DNA from 3 places in the Paenibacillus sp. LS-5 genome. Region 2 is predicted to be linked to each of the others. Evidence: riboswitches for the same ligand, from Rfam matches in the RefSeq annotation. Region 2 holds a riboswitch; each other region holds the start of a gene.
What was found. A riboswitch is a leader RNA that binds a small molecule or an ion and turns the genes downstream of it on or off. The one in region 2 is predicted to bind thiamine pyrophosphate.
Positions count from the first base shown of each region.

Region 1: it holds a riboswitch for thiamine pyrophosphate, as region 2 does, so the genes downstream of both, AC0MA3_RS23825 (ABC transporter substrate-binding protein) here and AC0MA3_RS25815 (thiamine phosphate synthase) in region 2, are expected to answer to the same signal.
Region 3: it holds a riboswitch for thiamine pyrophosphate, as region 2 does, so the genes downstream of both, thiC (phosphomethylpyrimidine synthase ThiC) here and AC0MA3_RS25815 (thiamine phosphate synthase) in region 2, are expected to answer to the same signal.

Region 1 covers NZ_JBWAVA010000023.1:218-6,885, reverse strand. The annotation lists gene AC0MA3_RS23840 (hypothetical protein) at 1-349, shown strand, start outside; gene AC0MA3_RS23835 (ATP-binding protein) at 351-2,042, opposite strand; gene AC0MA3_RS23830 (cobalamin-dependent protein) at 2,079-3,101, opposite strand; TPP riboswitch at 3,315-3,427, shown strand; gene AC0MA3_RS23825 (ABC transporter substrate-binding protein) at 3,550-4,626, shown strand; gene AC0MA3_RS23820 (thiamine-binding protein) at 4,681-4,974, shown strand; gene AC0MA3_RS23815 (ABC transporter permease) at 4,971-5,732, shown strand; gene AC0MA3_RS23810 (ABC transporter ATP-binding protein) at 5,819-6,613, shown strand.
Region 2 covers NZ_JBWAVA010000030.1:15,151-21,818, reverse strand. The annotation lists gene AC0MA3_RS25840 (fumarate hydratase) at 1-726, opposite strand, end outside; gene yfbR (5'-deoxynucleotidase) at 830-1,471, shown strand; gene thiH (2-iminoacetate synthase ThiH) at 1,556-2,668, opposite strand; gene AC0MA3_RS25825 (thiazole synthase) at 2,699-3,463, opposite strand; gene thiS (sulfur carrier protein ThiS) at 3,525-3,728, opposite strand; gene AC0MA3_RS25815 (thiamine phosphate synthase) at 3,788-4,390, opposite strand; TPP riboswitch at 4,513-4,614, opposite strand; gene AC0MA3_RS25810 (SDR family oxidoreductase) at 4,781-5,650, opposite strand; gene AC0MA3_RS25805 (NUDIX hydrolase) at 5,886-6,311, shown strand; gene AC0MA3_RS25800 (hypothetical protein) at 6,540-6,668, opposite strand, start outside.
Region 3 covers NZ_JBWAVA010000027.1:17,796-24,463, reverse strand. The annotation lists gene AC0MA3_RS25145 (tetratricopeptide repeat protein) at 1-527, shown strand, start outside; gene trxB (thioredoxin-disulfide reductase) at 547-1,500, shown strand; TPP riboswitch at 1,570-1,676, shown strand; gene thiC (phosphomethylpyrimidine synthase ThiC) at 1,792-3,486, shown strand; gene AC0MA3_RS25130 (DUF1858 domain-containing protein) at 3,715-3,942, shown strand; gene AC0MA3_RS25125 (DUF438 domain-containing protein) at 3,985-5,253, shown strand; gene AC0MA3_RS25120 (ROK family glucokinase) at 5,513-6,463, shown strand; gene rapZ (RNase adapter RapZ) at 6,510-6,668, shown strand, end outside.

The sequences.
Region 1 (6,668 bases), on a different contig from region 2:
TTTTTTTCAGCTGCGCAAAGTCTACGGGAACGACGCCCTGTTTGAAGAGGTCAAAATGACTTTGAATGACCTGTTTCAATACCAGGAGAAATTCCAGGCCAAGCGGCGGGACACACTGCTCATGATCCTGACGGTGTTCACCGTCGTGAGCGGTATTTATGGCATGAATCAGGTGATCGAGGACCTTAAAGGCAAGATTGACTGGAGCAAAATGCTGGAGTATTCCCCATTTGAATATCTGGCGCTGTTCGTCACCTTCACAGGGATCGCTGTCAGTATCGGCCTGAGTCTGAAGCAGCTATGGAACGGAATCCGCAGCCGCCGCAGAAAAAGAAAAAGAGCCCGCTGATCTACAGCAGGCTCTCCAGTTCACGGCAGGCTTCCGCATACGCAGGCGCAAGCCTGGGAAGCAGCAGTGCCGCCCGTTCATATTCTCCTCTTCTGGCATGCTGCTCAACGCCTGCGCATACATGGGCGAAGTACTGCGCTCCCAGTCCAAGGCTGCCGGATTTCAGGCTATGGGCTACCGAAGCCATCTCCTGCAGGTCACCGGCCTCCGCCGCTGCCTGCAGGGCAGCCAGCCGCAGCGGGGTATCTTCCTTGAACATATCGACAAGCGTCCGAAACAGCTGCGGCTCTTCCTCCCCGTCCATTTCCCGGATGCCGGACACTGTATCCCGATTCAATACCGGAATATAGGGCTTGGGCCCGAACCATCTGTCCAGAAGCTGCTTCAGCTTATCCAGATTCAGCGGCTTCACGGCCCAGTCATCCAGCCCCGCATGAAAAAACGCTTCCCGGCTCTCTTCTGATCCATCCCCGGTCACACCAATAATGGGAATTCTCATCCTTGTTCCTGTGGATTCCAGCTGGCGGATTCTCCGGACCGCCTCGCCGCCATTCATGCCCGGCAGCCTGCTGTCCATGAGAATAAGCCCGAAGTCTCTCTTCTGCCAAGCTTCTATAGCCTGATTTCCATTATTGGCCAGTTCTACATTGGTAATGCCCAATTTTTTCAGTTGCAGCAGCAGGAGTGTGCTGTTCAGTCCATTGTCCTCAGCAACCAGCACCGGCATTGTACTGAAGCGGGCCTCCGGCAGGAGCAGGAGAGCCTCAGCGGCATTCAGGTTGTCCTGCAGCCGGGCGGTCTTGCCCAGCGCTATCTCAAACCGGAAGGTTGAGCCTTGGCCAGGTGCACTATCCACCGTGATCGCACCCCCCATCAGCTCCACCATCGACTTGCAGATCGACAACCCCAGCCCTGTTCCCTCTACTGCCATCTCTGACTCTTGGCTGACTTGCGAATACGGCCGGAACAGCCCGGCTTGAGCCTTCAGCGGGATGCCAATGCCCTCGTCCCTGACTTCGAAGCACAGCGTCTGATGCTTGCCATCCTCTTCAGCCAGTCCTACGCGTACCTCCACCACTCCGTCTTGTGTGAACTTAATGCTATTCCCCAGCAAATTAATGAGCACCTGAAGAATCTTGGACGAGTCTCCATTCAGTGTACTCTCAACACTGCCTGCAACCTGCCATTTCAGAGTGTTTCCGCGCTTCACTGCGGCAGGAGAGAGGAGACTTGCCGCATGTTCAAGCAGATTGCGTATGCTCAGCGGAGCCTTTTGCAGCTCCATTTTGCTGGCTTCAATCTTGGAGATATCCAGCAGATTATTGATCATCTGGAGCAGGTATTGTGCCGATTCCCGGATGACCTCCAGATGAATCCGCTGCTCATCCGTCGGGTTCTCAGCCTCCAGAAGCTCAGTCATCCCCACAATTCCGTTCATCGGCGTACGAATCTCGTGGCTTACTGTAGCGAGAAACAGGCTTTTTGCCCGGTTGGCCCGTTCCGCCTCTTCCTTCATGGCTTTAAGGCTGGCACTATTCTTGGTGAGCAACCGGTGCATCGTAATTAATTCATTGTTCATCGCAGAAAATTCAGCCAGGGCTTGTTCTTCTCTTTGCTGTCCCTGGATCACCTGGTTAGAGAGCTTCTCAATCGTCTCTCTCAGTTTCCGGATCTCTTGCTCATGGTCGGTCATTTCCTTCTCCCGCCTTCTATGTCAATTCTCCCGGAGTCACGCATCAGGAATAAGACGCCCCGCTATTTCCAGCGCCCCCTTGGCATCAGGGGCATAGCCGTCAGCACCGACTTTTTGCCATAACTCTCTGTCTATATTAAAGGGCATTCCGCCAACCATAATCTTGATGGGATTCAGTTCCGCATGTGTACGGATGGAAGCTATCAGACGCTGAACCTCCGATACATGAAAAGTCATGGTGATGGAGATGGCCAGCAGGTCGGCAGGCTGTTCCTTCAGATACCGGATCAGACCTTCTGCAGGCATGTTGGAGCCCAGATAAAAGGTGTTCCAGCCCTCCATTTCGAAGAAATCCGCCAGCATCCGCAGTCCGATCTCATGCAGCTCCTGGCCGACTCCGACTGCAACCAGAGTCTTCTTCCCTTCCTGCGCCTGAATCCAACGCGGATAAAGCTGGGAAATAATACTCTGGGTACAGGCTGTACAGTAGTGCTCCTGAGCGACAGTAATGTGACCCAGCTGCCATAGACGGCCAATCTCATACTGGCTGCTCTGAAAAATATGCAGATAAAGATCACGGATAGGCACGCCCTCATCATGGAGCCCCAGCACAAATTCTGAAGCCTTACGGCGTTCGCCGTCCAGCAGCAGCTTCAGGTACCTTTCGGCCTCCCGGAAATAGGGTTTCTCCGGTTGAAGAAAGGGCGGCAGGTTCTGCTCTTCGAGCGCATGGTGGATTCCTATATCAAGATAGCTGAGAATCAGCTCTTTTTCCGGCGTCTCTACCTGTGAAGCTACAGCTTCCTTCATCAGTCCCAGATTGATCTGCAGATCCTCAGCCGTAATTTTGTACTGTGCGAGCAGCACCTTAAGCCAGATAATATAATTAATGAATAAAAGCGGACTGTCCAGCGCCACACTTTGCGCCAGATACCGTAAATGATAGAGTGAATCCTGCTTGGTTCTTGCCATTCCGGAAGGGCCGAACCTGTGCTGCAGCTCGGGCTGCCGCTCATACTGACGTATAGTGACCTCCTCCGCCAACTGTTCCGCTAGCACCTTCAGCCGTTCTCCGGCATTTTGCTGATCAGTGAGTATAAGAGTCACTCCTTTATTAAAACAGAATTGTAAAGTAACAATTTTAATATATACAATTTGGAAAGTCCACTGTCTGGTGAGGTTTGGCAGTCCGCCAGAATCTGGGGCTGGTACTGGACAACCCCGAAGGGGACCGCTATAATACAGCGTAAGAACACAGCAACACCCATAACTTCATAGTACCAGGGGGGCTGGAATTGGCTGGCTGAGAGTGTATCCCGTTAAAGATACTGACCCTTATACCTGATCTGGATAATGCCAGCGTAGGAATCATCACCCGCATTCAGCCACTTCGGCTAAGCGGCCACCTAACGCAATTGCTGGCGTCCCGATCTTCGGGGCGCTTTTTTTGGTATGGACATCATCAGAATTAAGAAGACTGGGTAGCTGGAAGGAGAGAAGAATAGCAATGGGAGTCAAAAAAGCACTAATGCTCTGCATCAGCTGCATGTTGGTTATCATCATGGCCGGGTGCGGCAGCAATACAACCAACTCCGGCGGAAATAGCACTGCACCCTCTGGAGACAGCAACGCCGCACCGGAAGCAACCGCAACCGCTGTAGAAACGGACGCGCCAAAGGAACTGACCAAGATCAAGGTGGCCCTGGACTGGACGCCGAATACTAACCATACCGGCCTCTATGCTGCCAAGGAGCTGGGTTATTACAAGGAGGAAGGCCTGGATGTAGAAATTGTACAGCCGGGTGCAGCGGGAGCCGACACGATGATTACCTCGGGCGAAGCTGCTTTTGGCATCAGTGCCCAGGAGGCGCTCACCTTGGCCCGCCTGCAGGATGTGCCGCTCGTCTCGATTGCCGCTATCATCCAGCATAACACCTCGGGGTTTGCCGCTCCGAAGGACCGCAATATCAAGACACCAAAGGATTTCGAAGGTAAAACTTACGGCGGCTGGGGTTCTCCGGCTGAGGAAGCTGCCATGAAGGCGATCATGGACCCTGAAGGCGGCGATGTCAAAAAGGTGAAGCTGGTCAATATCGGAGAAGCCGATTTCTTCACCGCCGTGAAACGTGACATCGATTTTGCCTGGATATTCTATGCCTGGACCGGTATTGAAGCTGAACTGCGCGGTGAGCCGCTGGATATGCTGTATTTGAAGGATTACGCGCCTCAGCTGGATTATTACACCCCAGTGCTGACGACCAGCGAGAAGGAAATTGCTGAGCATCCGGAGCTGGTGAAGGCTTTCCTTGCTGCTACCTCCAAAGGCTATCAATATGCGATCGACAAGCCGGAAGAAGCTGCCGCCATCCTCTCCAAAGCTGTGCCGGATCTGGACCCTAAGCTCGTCCTGGCCAGCCAGAAGTGGCTTAGCCCGAAATATACGGACGATGCCTCCAGATGGGGAGAGCAGAAAGCCGAGGTCTGGCAGAAATACGCCGACTGGATGTACGGCCTGAAGCTGCTGGACAAGCCGCTGGATGCTGCTTCGGCGTTCACGAATGATTATCTGCCGGAGAGCAAGTAATATATATTAACCTTGCAAAGTTCACGATACAAAACCCGAAAGGATCTGATTGAGATGGCAAACACCCTGCTTAGCATTCAAGTCATTCCGAAAACTCCGAATAACGAGGATTCCATTCCTTATGTGGATAAGGCCATAGAGGTCATTCAGCAATCGGGCGTCAAGCACCAGGTGAATCCGCTGGAAACGACAATGGAGGGCGAACTCAGCGAATTGCTTGAAGTGGTGCGCCAAATGCATGAAGCGCTGATCGCATCGGGCAGCCCCAGCGTCATCTCGCAAATCAAGATTGCTCATAACCCCAGCGGAATCAGCATGGACAAGCTGACGGAAAAGTACCGGCCGTGAGATCGTACTGGAACCAAATCTGGCCGCCCCTTGTGGCGGTCATCTTTTTTCTGGGCGTATGGCAATTGGCGGTTTCCGTACTTCACGTCCCTTCCTGGATGCTGCCAAGCCCCGGCGATATCGCGCGCGAATCCCGGGGAAATGCTTCGGGCATTTGGGCACATACGGCCGCTACGCTGCGGCTGACCTTGATCGGCTTCCCGATCGGCACAGGCGTTGGCCTCATTGTCGCTCTGCTGCTGCATTTGGTGCCCTGGCTAAGAAGAGCACTGTACCCGCTGTTGATTCTCAGCCAGAACGTGCCCTCCATCGCTCTGGGGCCGCTGCTGATTATCTGGTTCGGGTTCGGACTACTGCCCAAAATCGTACTTATCACACTCGTCTGCTTCTTCCCGGTTGCCGTCGCCGCTATGGGCGGGCTGGCCCAAAGCGACCGGATCATGATGAACTATATGAAAATGGCCGGGGCCAGCAAGTGGCAAATCTTCTCGAAGCTGGAGCTTCCCGGTTCTCTGCCAGCCCTGTTCTCTGGTCTTAAAATCTCCGCGACCTACGCAGTAATGGGCGCTGTAGTCGCCGAGTGGATCGGTGCAGACAAGGGCATTGGCTACTACATGCTGCTGCAGAAGGCCTCCTACCGCACAGACCGGATGTTCGTCGCCATCGTAATTATTGTTCTTCTTAGTCTGGTGCTGTTTGCGCTGATCGCACTTCTCGAGAAATGGCTGGTACGCTGGAAGCCGCGCAAGACCTCATGATACTTACACTTCCCGGAAAGGGGATGAATGATTTGACAGCAGGGCATCCAAACTTGAACACCCGGGAACAGGTTCCCTTCGGGCACATGTCCGAAGCTCCAGCCCTCCCTCCTGCGCTGGATGTAAGAGGCGTATCCAAGTCCTACTTCCACCGAGGCCGGGAGACCCGCGTACTCGACAATGTATCACTAACCGTTGAGCCGCAGGAATTCGTCTCCATTGTCGGCCCTTCAGGCTGTGGTAAAAGCACCCTGTTTCATATCATCGGCGGCCTGGAGCTGCCGGGTACCGGAACGGTAAGCATGAGCGGTAAGAACGTCACCGGTCAACGCGGTGAGATCAGCTACATGCCCCAGCAGCCTGCGTTATTCCCGTGGCGGACCATTGAGGACAACGTCCTGCTCGCCGGTGAACTGAAAGGCCAACCGAAGGCCGAAGCGCGGACGGTTGCCCGCCACTGGCTTGGCAAGGTCGGTCTGGGCGGGTTTGAACGTGCCTACCCGCATATGCTATCAGGCGGTATGCAGCAACGGGCGGCCTTCCTGCGGGCGCTGCTCGCACCGCAAGAGCTGATGCTGCTGGATGAGCCGTTCAGCGCGCTGGATGCGCTCACCCGCGAGCAGATGCAGCGCTGGCTGCTGGAGCTATGGGAGGAGAACCGCCGTTCCGTCCTATTTATTACCCATAATATCGAGGAAGCACTCCTTCTCTCCAGCCGCATCTACGTATTTTCCGGACGTCCCGGTTCCGTTCTGCATACCATCGATGTCCCCTTCCCGCGTCCGCGGCGCGGAGAAATCACCGATTCTCACGAATTTCTACAGCTCAGACGCGAGCTGTCGGAGTGGATGCGCGAGGAGCAGGCCAGATCTGCCCGGTAAAGAAGCGTTCCGGCCCGCATTCCATCGCAGCATACCCGTTCGTTTTCCACCGCAG
Region 2 (6,668 bases):
CGTGCCGATACCCAGTTTGTTGGCATTCTCCATAATATAGTCTTCAAGCTTGGCTAGATCCTGATTGGGATTCACATCCTCTACCTTGCGGAACAGCTGTTTCTTGGCAAGCTCATACCCGGTGGTACGGTCTCCGCCAATGCCGACTCCGATGAAACCGGCACTACAGCCCTGTCCCTGTGCCTGATATACCGAATGCAGAATGCATTTACGGATGCCGTCGAGATCGCGGCCGGCTTTGCCAAGTCCCTCCAGTTCCGCAGGCAGGCTGTACTGAATATTCTTATTCTCGCAGCCCCCGCCCTTCAGAATCAGCCGCACTTCCACGCCCTCTTCTTCCCACTGTTCAAAGTGAATCACCGGAGTGCCTGCTCCCAGATTATCCCCGCTATTCTCACCCGTCAGCGAATCTACGGAATTGGGGCGCAGCTTGCCATTCTTCGTCGCCCGGATAATGGCGTTATGGATGTCCTTCTTCATCTCGATCTGATTCACACCCACAGGAGTATGAATGATAAAAGTCGGCATCCCTGTATCCTGACAGATCGGAGATACCTGGAGCTCCGCCATGCCAATATTCTGCGCAATGGTGGTGAGCGCGAGGCCGGAGCGGGTTGCCCGGTCCTCCAGAGCACGTCCCTTAGCTACTGCCCGGCGCACATCACCCGGCAGATTTGTTGAGGTTTCTACGATCAGATTATATACGCTGTCTTCAAAATGCTGCATCTTCAGTCCAGCTCCTCTCCATGCGTTCGCGGTTGTCCAAACTCTGTTACAATTAGTTTTATCATAACATATTAAACCACGCATGAAAGGGGTTACGTAAAAATTGAATTACCATTTTTCAGCCTATCTGTACCGGCTTCAGTATATTCAGCGCTGGAGCCTCATGCGAAGCACGGCACCTGAGAACGTCGCGCAGCACTCATTCCAGGTTGCCCTGCTGGCGCATATGCTGTGCTCCATCGGCAACGCCCGCTTCGCCCGCTCGCTGAATGCCGACCGCGCAGCTGCAATGGCGCTGTTTCACGACGCTACTGAGGTCTTCACCGGCGATATCGCTACGCCGGTCAAGCACAACAATCCGCGGCTGCTGTCCAGCTTTCGCGACATGGAGCGGGTAGCCGCCGAGCGGCTGAAGGGAATGATTCCGCCGGAGCTTAGCTCTGTCTATGCCCCCCTTCTGCAGCCGCAAGACAGTCCCTCCGGCTCCGAGGATGCCCATTTGCTCCGCTATGTCAAAGCCGCAGACCATCTCGACGCTTATCTGAAATGCGTCTGGGAGGTCTCTGCAGGCAATCGTGAATTCGCAGCCGCCAAAGAACAGACGGCGGCCAAGCTGCGCGGTCTCGAAATGCCGGAGATGGAATATTTTCTGATCCATATGGCTCCCGGCTTCGAGATGTCTCTGGATGAATTGTCAGCCGGAACCGATAGCGGGCAGCCTACGGATGATACGGACAACAAATGAAGAACGAGTGCGCTGGGTATCAGGGTTACAGGGTCCTAACTCTAACAGCAATACCCGGGCTGTTACGGACTCGTAATGGGTCCGTTACACCGGCACCTTCAGCAGGTCCCAATCTTTGAAGACAGGCTGCAGACCGCTCTCCAGAAGCATGTCTGTTATCTCTTGCACAGTCCGTTCATCCGAGATTTCGAATTGCGGGGTTCCGCCATCCTGGGTGTGTCCTCCAACTTCAGTGGAGACACCTGCCGACATTTTGGTAATCCCCAGGTGGATCAGATGATCCCGCAGGGAAGCTGGCTCCCGGGTGGACAAGGTGATGCCGGATCGAGGCAGAAACAGCCGGTACGCCAAAATTATCTGAACCAGCGCACGGTCGGTAACGTCACTGTCCGGGTTGAATTCGCCCAAATACGGACGAAAGCGCGGGGCAGATAAGCCGATTTCGCATTCCGGATACTTGTCCTGCAGATAGCGTGCGTGCATTGCAGTCATGAAAGCCTCCTGCCGCCAGTCATACATACCCAGAAGAGCGCCAATGTTGACGGAGCGGAAACCGGCCTGACACCCCCGTTCGGGGGCATCCAGGCGATTGCGGTAGACTCTTTTTGGACCTTTCACATGCAGCTTGCGGTAGGTTTCCTGGTGGTAGACCTCCTGATACAGAGTCAACCCGTCTACTCCCGCTTCCCTAAGCTCCCGATATTCCTCGGTAGACAACGGATTTACCTCAATACTGACGGATGAGAAATATTCCAGAAGAATCTCCACGCATTCCTTCACATATGTGGCCGAACTTTCCCTGCGCGATTCTCCCGTCAGAATCAGGAGATGACGCAGACCTGTGGAGGAGATCGCTTTTGCCTCTTGTCTAACCTCATCAGGAGTCAATCTTTTTCTTGGAAAATCATAAATCGAGCTGAAGCTGCAATACGTACAGTGGTTCACACAGAAATCAGCCAGATACATCGGTGTGAACATCTGCATCACATGTCCAAAATGCGCACGGGTCAACTGCTGCGCTCGCTCAGCCATCTCCTCCAGACAAGCTTCTGCAGCCGGAGACAGCAGGGCCTGCAGGTCTTTTTCATCCAGACGATCTTTGCGAAGTACCCGTTTCACATCCTCTACCCGGTACTCCTGCCATAAGCTCTCGTAAGGCAATTGTTCCAGACGAGTCAGCACTTCATAAAAACTCATGTTACTCCCCCATTTCGCTTGGCCTGTGAGTTATTTCAGAAATCCGGTTAAAGGTGAAGACGCGACAGCCGTCTCTTCCACCGGACCGAGTCCAGCCAAATAGGCTTTACGGCCTGCAGCTACCGCCTCACGGAAGGCCTCTGCCATCAGCAGCGGATTACGGGCGGTGGCGATTGCCGTGTTGAGAAGCACAGCGGACGCACCCAGTTCCATCGCCTCAGCCGCTTCGGACGGGCGGCCAATGCCGGCGTCAACGATCACCGGAAGATCCACCTCTGAGATGAGAATACGCAGCAGCTCTTTGGTGCGCAGTCCCCGGTTAGAACCGATCGGTGAACCCAGCGGCATAATGGCAGCGGCTCCAGCCGCTTTCATCCGCAGCGCAGCGGAGAGGTCAGGGCTCATATAGGGCAGCACTACGAAACCTTCGGCAGCCAGTATCTCCGTAGCCCGGATGGTCTCCAGGTTATCCGGAAGCAAATATTTCTGATCACTGATCACCTCGATCTTGACCCAATTGCCGAGGCCTGCAGCTCTGGCCAGTCTGGCGATCCGCACAGCTTCCTCAGCGGTGCGTGCACCCGAAGTATTTGGAAGCAGGGTCATATGGGAAGGAATATGGCTGATAATATTGTCCTGGCTCTCCGGGTCTACACGGCGCAGGGCAACCGTGATCACCTGTGAGCCCGAAGATGACACCACCTCGGGAATCAGCGTATTGCGGCTGTATTTGCCGGTGCCGATGAACAGTCGGCTCGATAACTTAATGCCACCAATCACTAAAGGATCTAACATGAACTCGCCTCCTGGATTCTTCTGAACTTAAGAATTAGATAATAGAAAGTCGGTAACGCCTTCAGCCGCCGCCTACAAAATGCACCAGCTCCAGCCGGTCGCCGTCACATAACACCACTTCCTCATAATGATCCTTGCTGACAATCTCCCCGTTCCGTTCCACGATCACAAGCCGGTAGCTCCATTCGGGCCGGCTTAACAGATCGGCAACGGTCCGGCAGTCTTCAGCAACCTCTCCGGGTTTGCCGTTGATGATCAGATTCATGCCCTCTCACCTCCTTCGCGTGTCACGTTCATGACTCTACAAGCCTCCAAACCTCAGATCTACACCGCCTGTAACGCCAGACGGTAAGCATGGGCAGCGGCCACAGGGTCCTCCGCTCCACAAATACCGGACATGACCGCAATGCCAGCTGCACCATGCCTGATTACTTGATCAGCATTACCCTTATCAATCCCGCCGATGGCAATCAGCGGAATGCTGCTGCTGCGCACAACCTCCTCCAGGAGTGGCAAACCGCGCCCCTGCTGACCCGGCTTGCAGCCAGTAGGGAAGACATGCCCGTACAGGCAGTAGTCTGACCCCTGCCTGCCCGCCTCCGCGGCTTCCGCCGCCGAGTGTACCGACCTCCCCAGCCGGAGGCCGGGGGCAGCCGTGCGGGCCGCTGCGGGTGGCAAGCTGTGCCAGGCCAGCTGGACAGCACCTGCACCGACGGCCAGCGCAATATCCAGCCGGTCATTGATGACCAGTCTGGATGCGGGGATTCCAGCACGCAGAAGCTGCTCAGCCATACCCAGCAGTTCCACAGCAGAGCGGTGCTTTTCCCGCAGGTGAATATAGTCCACGTACGGATATACAGCTGCTGCAAGGCTGGCAAACCGCCCGGGGTCCAACTTACCATCCGATATCAAATGAATTTCAGCCACTTTGCACCTCCGGCTTCACTTTTTGGCAACTGAACGGTAACGCAAAAAAACCGCCCCCGGGATAGGAGGCAGTCATAAATTTCCGCAGGAATACGGGTGTAAGAGATACAACTCCGCTGCAGTTCATTCATTCTCCGCTTTCCTACGCTGGTGTTAACCAGATCAGGTTCAAAGGGTCCGAACCACACGTTCGTCTCAGCCTTACGGCACCCCTAGGGACAATTGCAATATTCAGTTGCTGACGTGGTTCATATTAACATAATATTCCTCAGAAAAGCTATCCCTTTTACAGGAAAGCTTAATTTAACCCGTTACAATAAAAAGAGCAGACCGCATAGGCCTGCTCTTACAACTATATTTTCCAGCACACGCTTGGCCGCTTAGTAGCTTCTAACCGTTGACAATTTCCCCGCCGTTGACATGCATGACCTGACCGCTGACATAGGATGAATCATCCGAAGCCAGATAGACATAGGCCGGCGCCAGCTCTTCCGGTTGCCCCGGACGCTGCATAGGCTGAGTGCCACCGAACTCACTGACCTTTTTAGCATCAAAAGTAGATGGAATCAGCGGTGTCCAGATCGGTCCCGGAGCTACAGCATTTACACGAATGCCCTTTTCCGCCAGATTCATCGACAGCGAGCGGGTAAAGCTTAGAATCGCGCCTTTCGTGGACGAATAGTCCAGCAGCTGCGGGCTGCCTCGATAGGCGGTAATCGATGTCGTATTGATGATCGTAGAGCCTTTTTTCAAGTGCGGCATGGCTGCTTTGGTCAAATAGAACATGGAGAAAATATTCGTACGGAACGTCCGCTCCAACTGCTCGGAAGTAATATCCTCAATCTTGTCCTGCGGATGCTGCTCGGCCGCATTGTTGATCAGGATGTCCAGCTTGCCCAGTCCCTCAACCGCCTTGTTGATCAGATCCTGGCAGAATGCTTCTACGCCGATATCACCGGCAATCAGAATACACTTCCGGCCTTCCTGCTCCACTTGGCGTTTGGTCTCTTCGGCATCGGAATGCTCATTCAGATAAGAAATGACCACATCCGCACCTTCCTTGGCAAAATGAACGGCAACCGCCCGTCCTATTCCGCTGTCGCCCCCCGTAATAAGTGCCGCCTTGCCCAGCAGTTTACCTGCCGCCTTGTAGCTGGAAGTTTCAAATTCCGGGCGCGGATTCATCTCACTCTCAATACCGGGCTGCCGGTCCTGCACCTGTGGAGGCAAAGTTTTGGAAGACTGTTTATTTTCTGGCATGATCCATTCTCCTTTCGCTGTGTACCTTTTGTTAGAGTAACCACATCGTATTAAGATGGCTTATGCGTCACTAATTATACAATCACTTCACGCTATGTTACTTACCACACTTCCAGGCTGTCCAAACATAAAATACAGTCGTTATTGGCGTGAAGGGCCGATATACTTTAGAGAAGTATGAATCCGGCATGACGCGGAAAGACCCATCTTTAAGACGAGGAGGCGCATATGTTAGATGACCAGAAATACACGAAGCATCATCGTTGCGGTCAAAGGAGTCATTCTGCATCAAGGCAGAATCCTGCTCGTACAGCGGGCAGCCGCAGATTCGGTAGGAGCAGGCAGCTGGGAATGTCCCGGCGGCAAAATTGAATTCGGGGAGGGCCTGGAGGCTGCGCTGGAGCGGGAGATTGAGGAGGAAACCGGACTTACGGTCAGGGTAGAGAACCTTCTGTATGCCACATCCTTTCTGACGGATCCTGGCAGGCAACTCATCATCATCACCTACTGGTGCCGCACCGATGGGAATACCGTGGTACTCTCCGAAGAGCACTCAGACTCTAAATGGTGTACCCGTCACGAGCTACAGAGCCTGCTTCCACCTGGGATTCAAGCGGAATTTGAAAAAAGCAATGTGTTTGCGTCAAAGGAACTGCTGTGAGGATCATCCGTAATATAAGAAGACTGCTATCCATTAGGAGAGCAGTCTTCTTATGTATGCCTAGCCACCTCAAGTGCTGCTTCAGCTGAACTACAGTCAGGGATAGGTATGTTCCACAATATACAGGGTTCATCCCATACCTTTTCCCTTACGAAATTTGTCTTCAGGTACTTCAACAAAAATAACCCTGACAGCCGCAGCCGCCAGAGCTATTTCACTTCAATAGGCTTAGATAATGTGTCTGTACACCATAAAAAACACCATTACGATCAGCACAACCATCAGTAGCAGACTCATCGTGCGTAGCTTCGCGGTATGGTCAGAGACATCACGGTTCTCGCGCATTCCGGCAGCGGC
Region 3 (6,668 bases), on a different contig from region 2:
CGCTCCACTGGATTGAAGATGATGAAATGTCTGAAGTATTGAAGGCAGTATCGGAGCAAGAACCGCTTCAGGAGGCTGCGCTTCTCAGTCTGCAGCGTCTGATCGGCGGCAGTCCGGAGGAAGGCGGAATCCAGAGGGCTGTGCAGGACCCTGTTGTGTCAGGCCATAAAGGACCGCCGGAGTGGAAAGAGGACTGGCAACGGATCTTGGACCATATGGCTGCTGTGCAGGACCGCAGATTTGATACTGCGCAGAAGAAGGATGCCGAGCTCCTCTGGAAGCAGTTCATAGCCCGCCTCTACCCGGATGTTCCTTTGTTCCGGCATGCGGAGGGCTGGTGTGCAGCTCTGGAGTATTTAACCGCCAAGCTGCATGGTCATCCGGTTACCTACCGTGAGGCTGCCCAGCACTACGGCGTTTCCGTCTCGACGGTAAGCCGGTATGCCCGGCGTATTGATCAAGCATGCGGGTTAACGCAGGATGGGGCGGCAGCAGACGTTTTGCCGCCATTTACGGAAAATATCTGACCCTAAGGAGGACTTGCTAATGTACAAAACAATTGTAATCGGAACAGGTCCGGCAGGATTGACTGCTGCGATTTATCTGGCACGTGCCAACCTCAGCCCCCTTGTTATTGAAGGATTGCAGCCAGGAGGACAATTGACTACAACGACAGAGGTAGAGAACTTTCCAGGTTTTCCAGAAGGTATTTTAGGTCCGGATCTGATGGATAACATGCGTAAGCAGGCTGAACGCTTTGGGGCTCAATTTAAGAACGGCTGGGTGGATGCTGTGGATTTCTCGCAGCGCCCCTTCAAAGTAACCGTTGATGGACTGGGTGTGCTGGAAGCAGAGTCGGTGATTATATCAACCGGTGCTTCCGCAAGGTACCTCGGCATACCGGGAGAGCAGGAGAATGTCGGACGCGGGGTTAGTACTTGTGCAACCTGCGATGGATTCTTCTTCCGCGGCAAAAAGATTGTTGTGGTCGGCGGCGGCGACTCCGCGATGGAGGAAGCCAGCTTTCTCACTCGATTCGCTTCCAGCGTAACCCTGGTCCACCGCCGTCCGGAGCTGCGCGCCTCGAAGATTATGCAGGACCGGGCGCGTGAGAACAGCAAAGTGGCCTGGGCACTGAACCGCACGCCGCTTGAAGTTACCGTTGGGGATACCGGGGTGAAGGGGCTGACGGTCCGCAACAATGATACAGGTCTTGAGGAGCTAGTGGAAGCAGATGGCGTATTTGTTGCTATCGGCCACACACCGAATACGGCATTCCTCGGCGGTCAGATTACTACAGATGCCAACGGCTATATCGTGGTGAATCCAGGAACAACAGAAACTAACATTCCAGGCGTATTCGCTTGTGGGGATGTTCAGGATACGCGTTATCGGCAGGCGATTTCGGCTGCAGGAACCGGCTGTATGGCTGCTATGGATGCTGAGAAGTATCTGGAAGGCACTATGGTGCATGACTGGAGTGAAACGCTGGATAAGTAACGGAGCGGACTAAGCGAATTTTTGGTTGACAATAAATACCTGCTAGCGTAGATTGTATTTAATTAGATAGATACCCACTAGGGGAGCCTGAATGGGCTGAGACGGGGAAATTGAATTCCCGGACCCTTGAACCTGATCTGGATCATACCAGCGTAGGAAAGTGGAGCCGGACCTTTTTTGAGCACAGCCTTATTGGCTGTTCGTGAATAAAGCCGCTCCAGGTGGAGCGGCTTTTTGCTGCGTGCTGATCTTATCTAAAATGGCTCACAGAGCGTTGAGGAGGAGATAAGAATGTCAGATTCATCAAAAAAGGAACAAGTTGATCTTTCGGGATTCCCCGCAAGCCGCAAGGTGTATGTAGAGGGCTCGCGCCCGGATATTCAGGTCCCGATGCGTGAGATCCGTCTCAGCCGTACCGAAGGGATTGCGGGGGAAGAGGATAATGAGCCGCTGCGTGTCTATGATACTAGTGGGATTTACACGGATGCTGCTGCACAGACCGATGTACGTAAGGGCCTGCCGGCGCACCGCTTAAGCTGGATTGCGGAACGTGGGGATTCAGATGAATACGCCGGCAGAGCCGTTCAACCTGGAGATTACGGTTTGGCTGCAGACGGAGCGTCAACGGAAGGGTTCACCGGCTTGCGGCGGAATCCCTTAAGAGCACGTAAGGGCTGTAATGTCACCCAGCTCCACTATGCACGGCTGGGGATGATTACACCAGAAATGGAGTATATCGCGATTCGGGAGAATACACGGCCTGAATTTGTAAGGGATGAGGTCGCTGCCGGCCGAGCGATTATCCCGGCCAATATCAACCATCCCGAGAGTGAACCAATGATCATAGGCCGTAACTTCCTGGTTAAGATCAACGCGAACATCGGGAATTCCGCCGTCTCTTCTTCCATTGAAGAGGAAGTGGAGAAGATGAGATGGGCTACCCGCTGGGGTGCGGATACGATTATGGATCTATCTACCGGTGCGAAAATTCATGCCACCCGCGAATGGATTATCCGCAATTCACCGGTACCGATCGGAACCGTACCCATTTATCAGGCACTGGAGAAAGTAAAAGGAATCGCCGAGGATCTGACCTGGGAGTTGTACCGGGACACGCTGATCGAACAGGCGGAGCAGGGTGTGGATTACTTCACCATTCATGCCGGGGTGCTGAAGCGTTATATTCCGCTTACTGCCGGAAGAATGACCGGAATTGTCTCACGTGGCGGCTCTATTATGGCGGCCTGGTGTCTTGCACATCAACAAGAGAACTTTTTATATACACATTTTGAAGAGATTTGCGAGATTATGAAGACTTATGATGTGGCCTTCTCCCTGGGGGACGGATTGCGTCCGGGCTCCATTGACGATGCCAATGACGAGGCACAGTTCGCTGAACTGGAGACGCTTGGAGAGTTGACAGCCATCGCCTGGAAACACGATGTTCAGGTAATGGTCGAAGGTCCGGGACATGTGCCAATGCACAAGATCAAGGAGAATATGGATAAGCAGCTGGAGCTCTGCCAGGAAGCCCCTTTTTATACACTGGGTCCTTTAACCACGGATATTGCACCAGGTTATGACCATATTACTTCTGCGATTGGTGCGGCGATGATCGGCTGGTTCGGGACAGCGATGCTGTGCTACGTCACGCCTAAGGAACACCTGGGACTGCCTAACAAAAATGATGTACGCGAAGGAGTCGTTACCTACAAAATCGCCGCACATGCTGCAGATCTGGCCAAAGGTCATCCAGGTGCGCAGGATCGGGACAATGCCCTGTCGAAGGCGCGGTTCGAGTTCCGCTGGCGTGACCAGTTCCACCTTTCGCTGGACCCGGAGCGGGCGCTGGAGTACCATGATGAGACTCTTCCAGCCGAGGGTGCCAAAACAGCGCACTTCTGTTCCATGTGCGGGCCCAAATTCTGCAGTATGCGTATTTCGCATGATATCCGTAATTCGTCCAGGCTAAGCAAAATGCTATAACCCAAGCCGGACCACTTAAGGCTGTTCCCGCGCTGCCAGGCGTAAGGGGACAGCTTTTTTTCTGAAGATAAGAGGTTATCCGCTTCACGTTATGAATTATCTTTGTCCTTCTACAACTACTTTAAAATTTAGTGACTGCAATCACTCTTCGGCCCTGTGCCCTATGCTAAGCTGTTGTTGAGAAAGGTTATCAATTGGTAGAAAGCCAAGCTGCAGGAGGAGAGTGCAATGAGCAAACACCTTAACATGGATGAGTCCATATTCGAGCTGGTCAGCCGTTATCCGGAAGCCATAGACATTATGGTTGAGCTGGGGTTCCGCGATATCACCAAGCCTGGCATGCTGCAGACGGCGGGCCGGTTCATGACCTTGTCGAAAGGAATCACAATGAAGAAAATGGATCGCGAAACCGTCCGGCTGGCTTTTCAGAGCCGTGGCTTCGAGATTATTGAATAGAGCGCTAAGATAAACAGATTGAATGGAGAAGGAGAGAGAACGATGAGTGAACTGATTAACAACCGTGAAATGGATATTCCTGAGCAGACACGCCGCCAAGCCATGCTTAAGGAGATTATTAAGGAATTGCATGCCGGTAAAAGTGTAGAGGAAGTCAAGGCGCGTTTTGCAGAAGCGGTAGGTGATGTCACGGTAGAGGAAATTTCTGCGATGGAGCATTCCCTGATGACGGAGGAAGGAATTCCTGTAACGGAGGTACAGCGCCTGTGCTCTGTGCACACGGCCATTTTCAAAGGATCGATCCAGGAGATTCACCGTTCTGCCAAGCCGGAGGAACAGCCGGGACATCCCGTCCACACCTTCAAGCTGGAGAACCGTGAGATTGAGCGGCTGGTGAACTTCCGTATGCAGCTGCATGCCGATAAATTCCAAAGAAACGACAGCGAAGAGATGATCTTCAAGCTGCTGGAGGATCTGAGCCTGCTGCTTGATCTCGACAAGCACTACAGCCGCAAAGAAAATCTGCTGTTCCCTTACCTTGAGAAATACGGTATTTATGGCCCAACCAAAGTGATGTGGGGAGTGGATGATGGGATCCGCGGCATGATCAAACAAGCCAAGGCAGCGCTCAGTGCGTACAACGGGGAAGCGGCAGAGGTTGGAGCTCTGCTTACGAACATTATCCAGGAAGTAAATGAAATGATCTTTAAGGAAGAAAATATTCTGCTGCCGATGGCGCTCGATAAACTGACTGAAGATGAATGGGTCAAAATCGCCCGCGAAAGCGATGAAATTGGCTTCTGCCTGACTGCTCCAGAGCGGGAGTGGATTCCTGAGCGTGCTGCAGAGCCGGAGGGGGCAGTTGCGCAAAGCACAGAAGATGGAAAAGAAGGCTTATCACCTCAAGGCTTTATCCGCTTCGAGACGGGCCTGTTGTCTCTGCATCAGCTGGAAACCGTGCTGAATCATCTGCCCGTCGATCTGACATTTATCGATGAAAATGATGTTGTTCGTTACTTCTCCCATGGCAAAGAACGGATCTTCGCCCGCACTAAGGCTGTTATTGGCCGCACGGTGCAGAACTGCCATCCGCCGCAAAGCGTGCATGTCGTTGAGAAGCTGCTGGAGGATTTCAAGGCAGGCCGCAAAGACGCCGAGGATTTCTGGATTGCCATAAAGGATAAATTTATCTACATTCGTTATTTCGCAGTACGTGACGAAGCGGGCCGTTACATGGGCACCCTTGAATTCACCCAGAACATTGCCCCGATCCGCGCGTTGGAGGGACAGAAACGGATTTTGTCGGAGTAGCTGTCTACATTCGTACTACCCTCCGTCCACCGCCTTGAATTTATGCTGATTGATCCGCCCCTTGCCGCATAGGCAAGAGGCCTTTTTCATAAAAACAGGAATTTTTCAGATTCTCTTAAAGCCGCACTTTTTGTTATAAAAAAATACAAGACTCTTCATATAGCCGGGTGTACCGCCTTTCCTTGACCGCAGGGATACCTTCTATTATAGTGGGTACGTAGGATTAACTATTTTAGCATAGAAAAAGGTGGCTTGTTACATGTCTGAAAGTATCTACGTTGGCGTGGATTTAGGTGGAACCACGATTAAGGTTGGAATCTGCAATGCCGAGGGGAACCTGCTGCATACCTTTGAGGGACCTACGGGGACAGCCGATGGCGTCGATGCTGTCATCGATAATATCGAAAAGTATGTGCGTCAGATTGTGGAAGAATCCCCGTACTCTTGGGATCAGCTTGCCGGTGTAGGAGCGGGCCTGGCCGGGTTTACGAATATTCGTGAAGGAATCATCATTCTTGCGCCTAACATAGGTTTTAGAGATGTGCCGATCCGTGCCATTCTGGAGGGTCGTTTGAACAAGCCCGTCAAAATAGACAATGATGCGAATGTGGCTGCGCTGGGCGAGGCCTGGAGCGGAGCGGGACGTGGTGTAGAGAACTGTGTTTGCTACACGCTGGGCACAGGTGTCGGCGGCGGAATCATTATTAATGGCAAAGTGTATCAAGGATTTGCCGGACTTGCGGGCGAGCTTGGTCATATTTCTGTAGTGCCTGATCTGGAAGCTATCCAATGCGGCTGCGGCAACATGGGTTGTCTGGAGACCGTTTCCTCTGCAACCGGTATTATTCGTATGGCAAATGATGCTGTTAGCCGCGGCGACCGCACTTCCCTGTCCATGGTGGAGAAAATTGCCGCCAAAGAGGTATTTGATGCCGCCAAAGCCGGAGATGAAGTTGCTTTGCGGATTGTGAACCGTGCTGCGTTCTATCTGGGCAAATCCATGGCTGCTGTCGCAGCGGTACTGAATCCAGAGGTGTTCATCGTTGGGGGCGGGGTCTCCAAAGCCGGAGATATTCTGTTTGAAGAGGTTCGACGCGTATTCGCAAAGCTGGCCCCGGCTCCGCTGCAGACCGGAGTGACCATCGTTCCGGCCGAGCTCGGTAATGATGCGGGTATTATTGGCGCTGCAGGTCTTTTGCTGCGTTCTTAAGCAGATGGAATTCTTCATATACTATTTATAGGGAGGGGGCGCTTTGATGACCGAACTGGAACAATCACCGCCCGGTGGTGCCACCCTGATCATTATTACGGGCATGTCAGGTGCAGGCAAGACGATTGCTGTACAGAGTCTGGAGGATCTCGGGTTTTTCTGTGTGGATAATTTGCCGCCGGTGCTGATTCCCAAATTTGCTGAG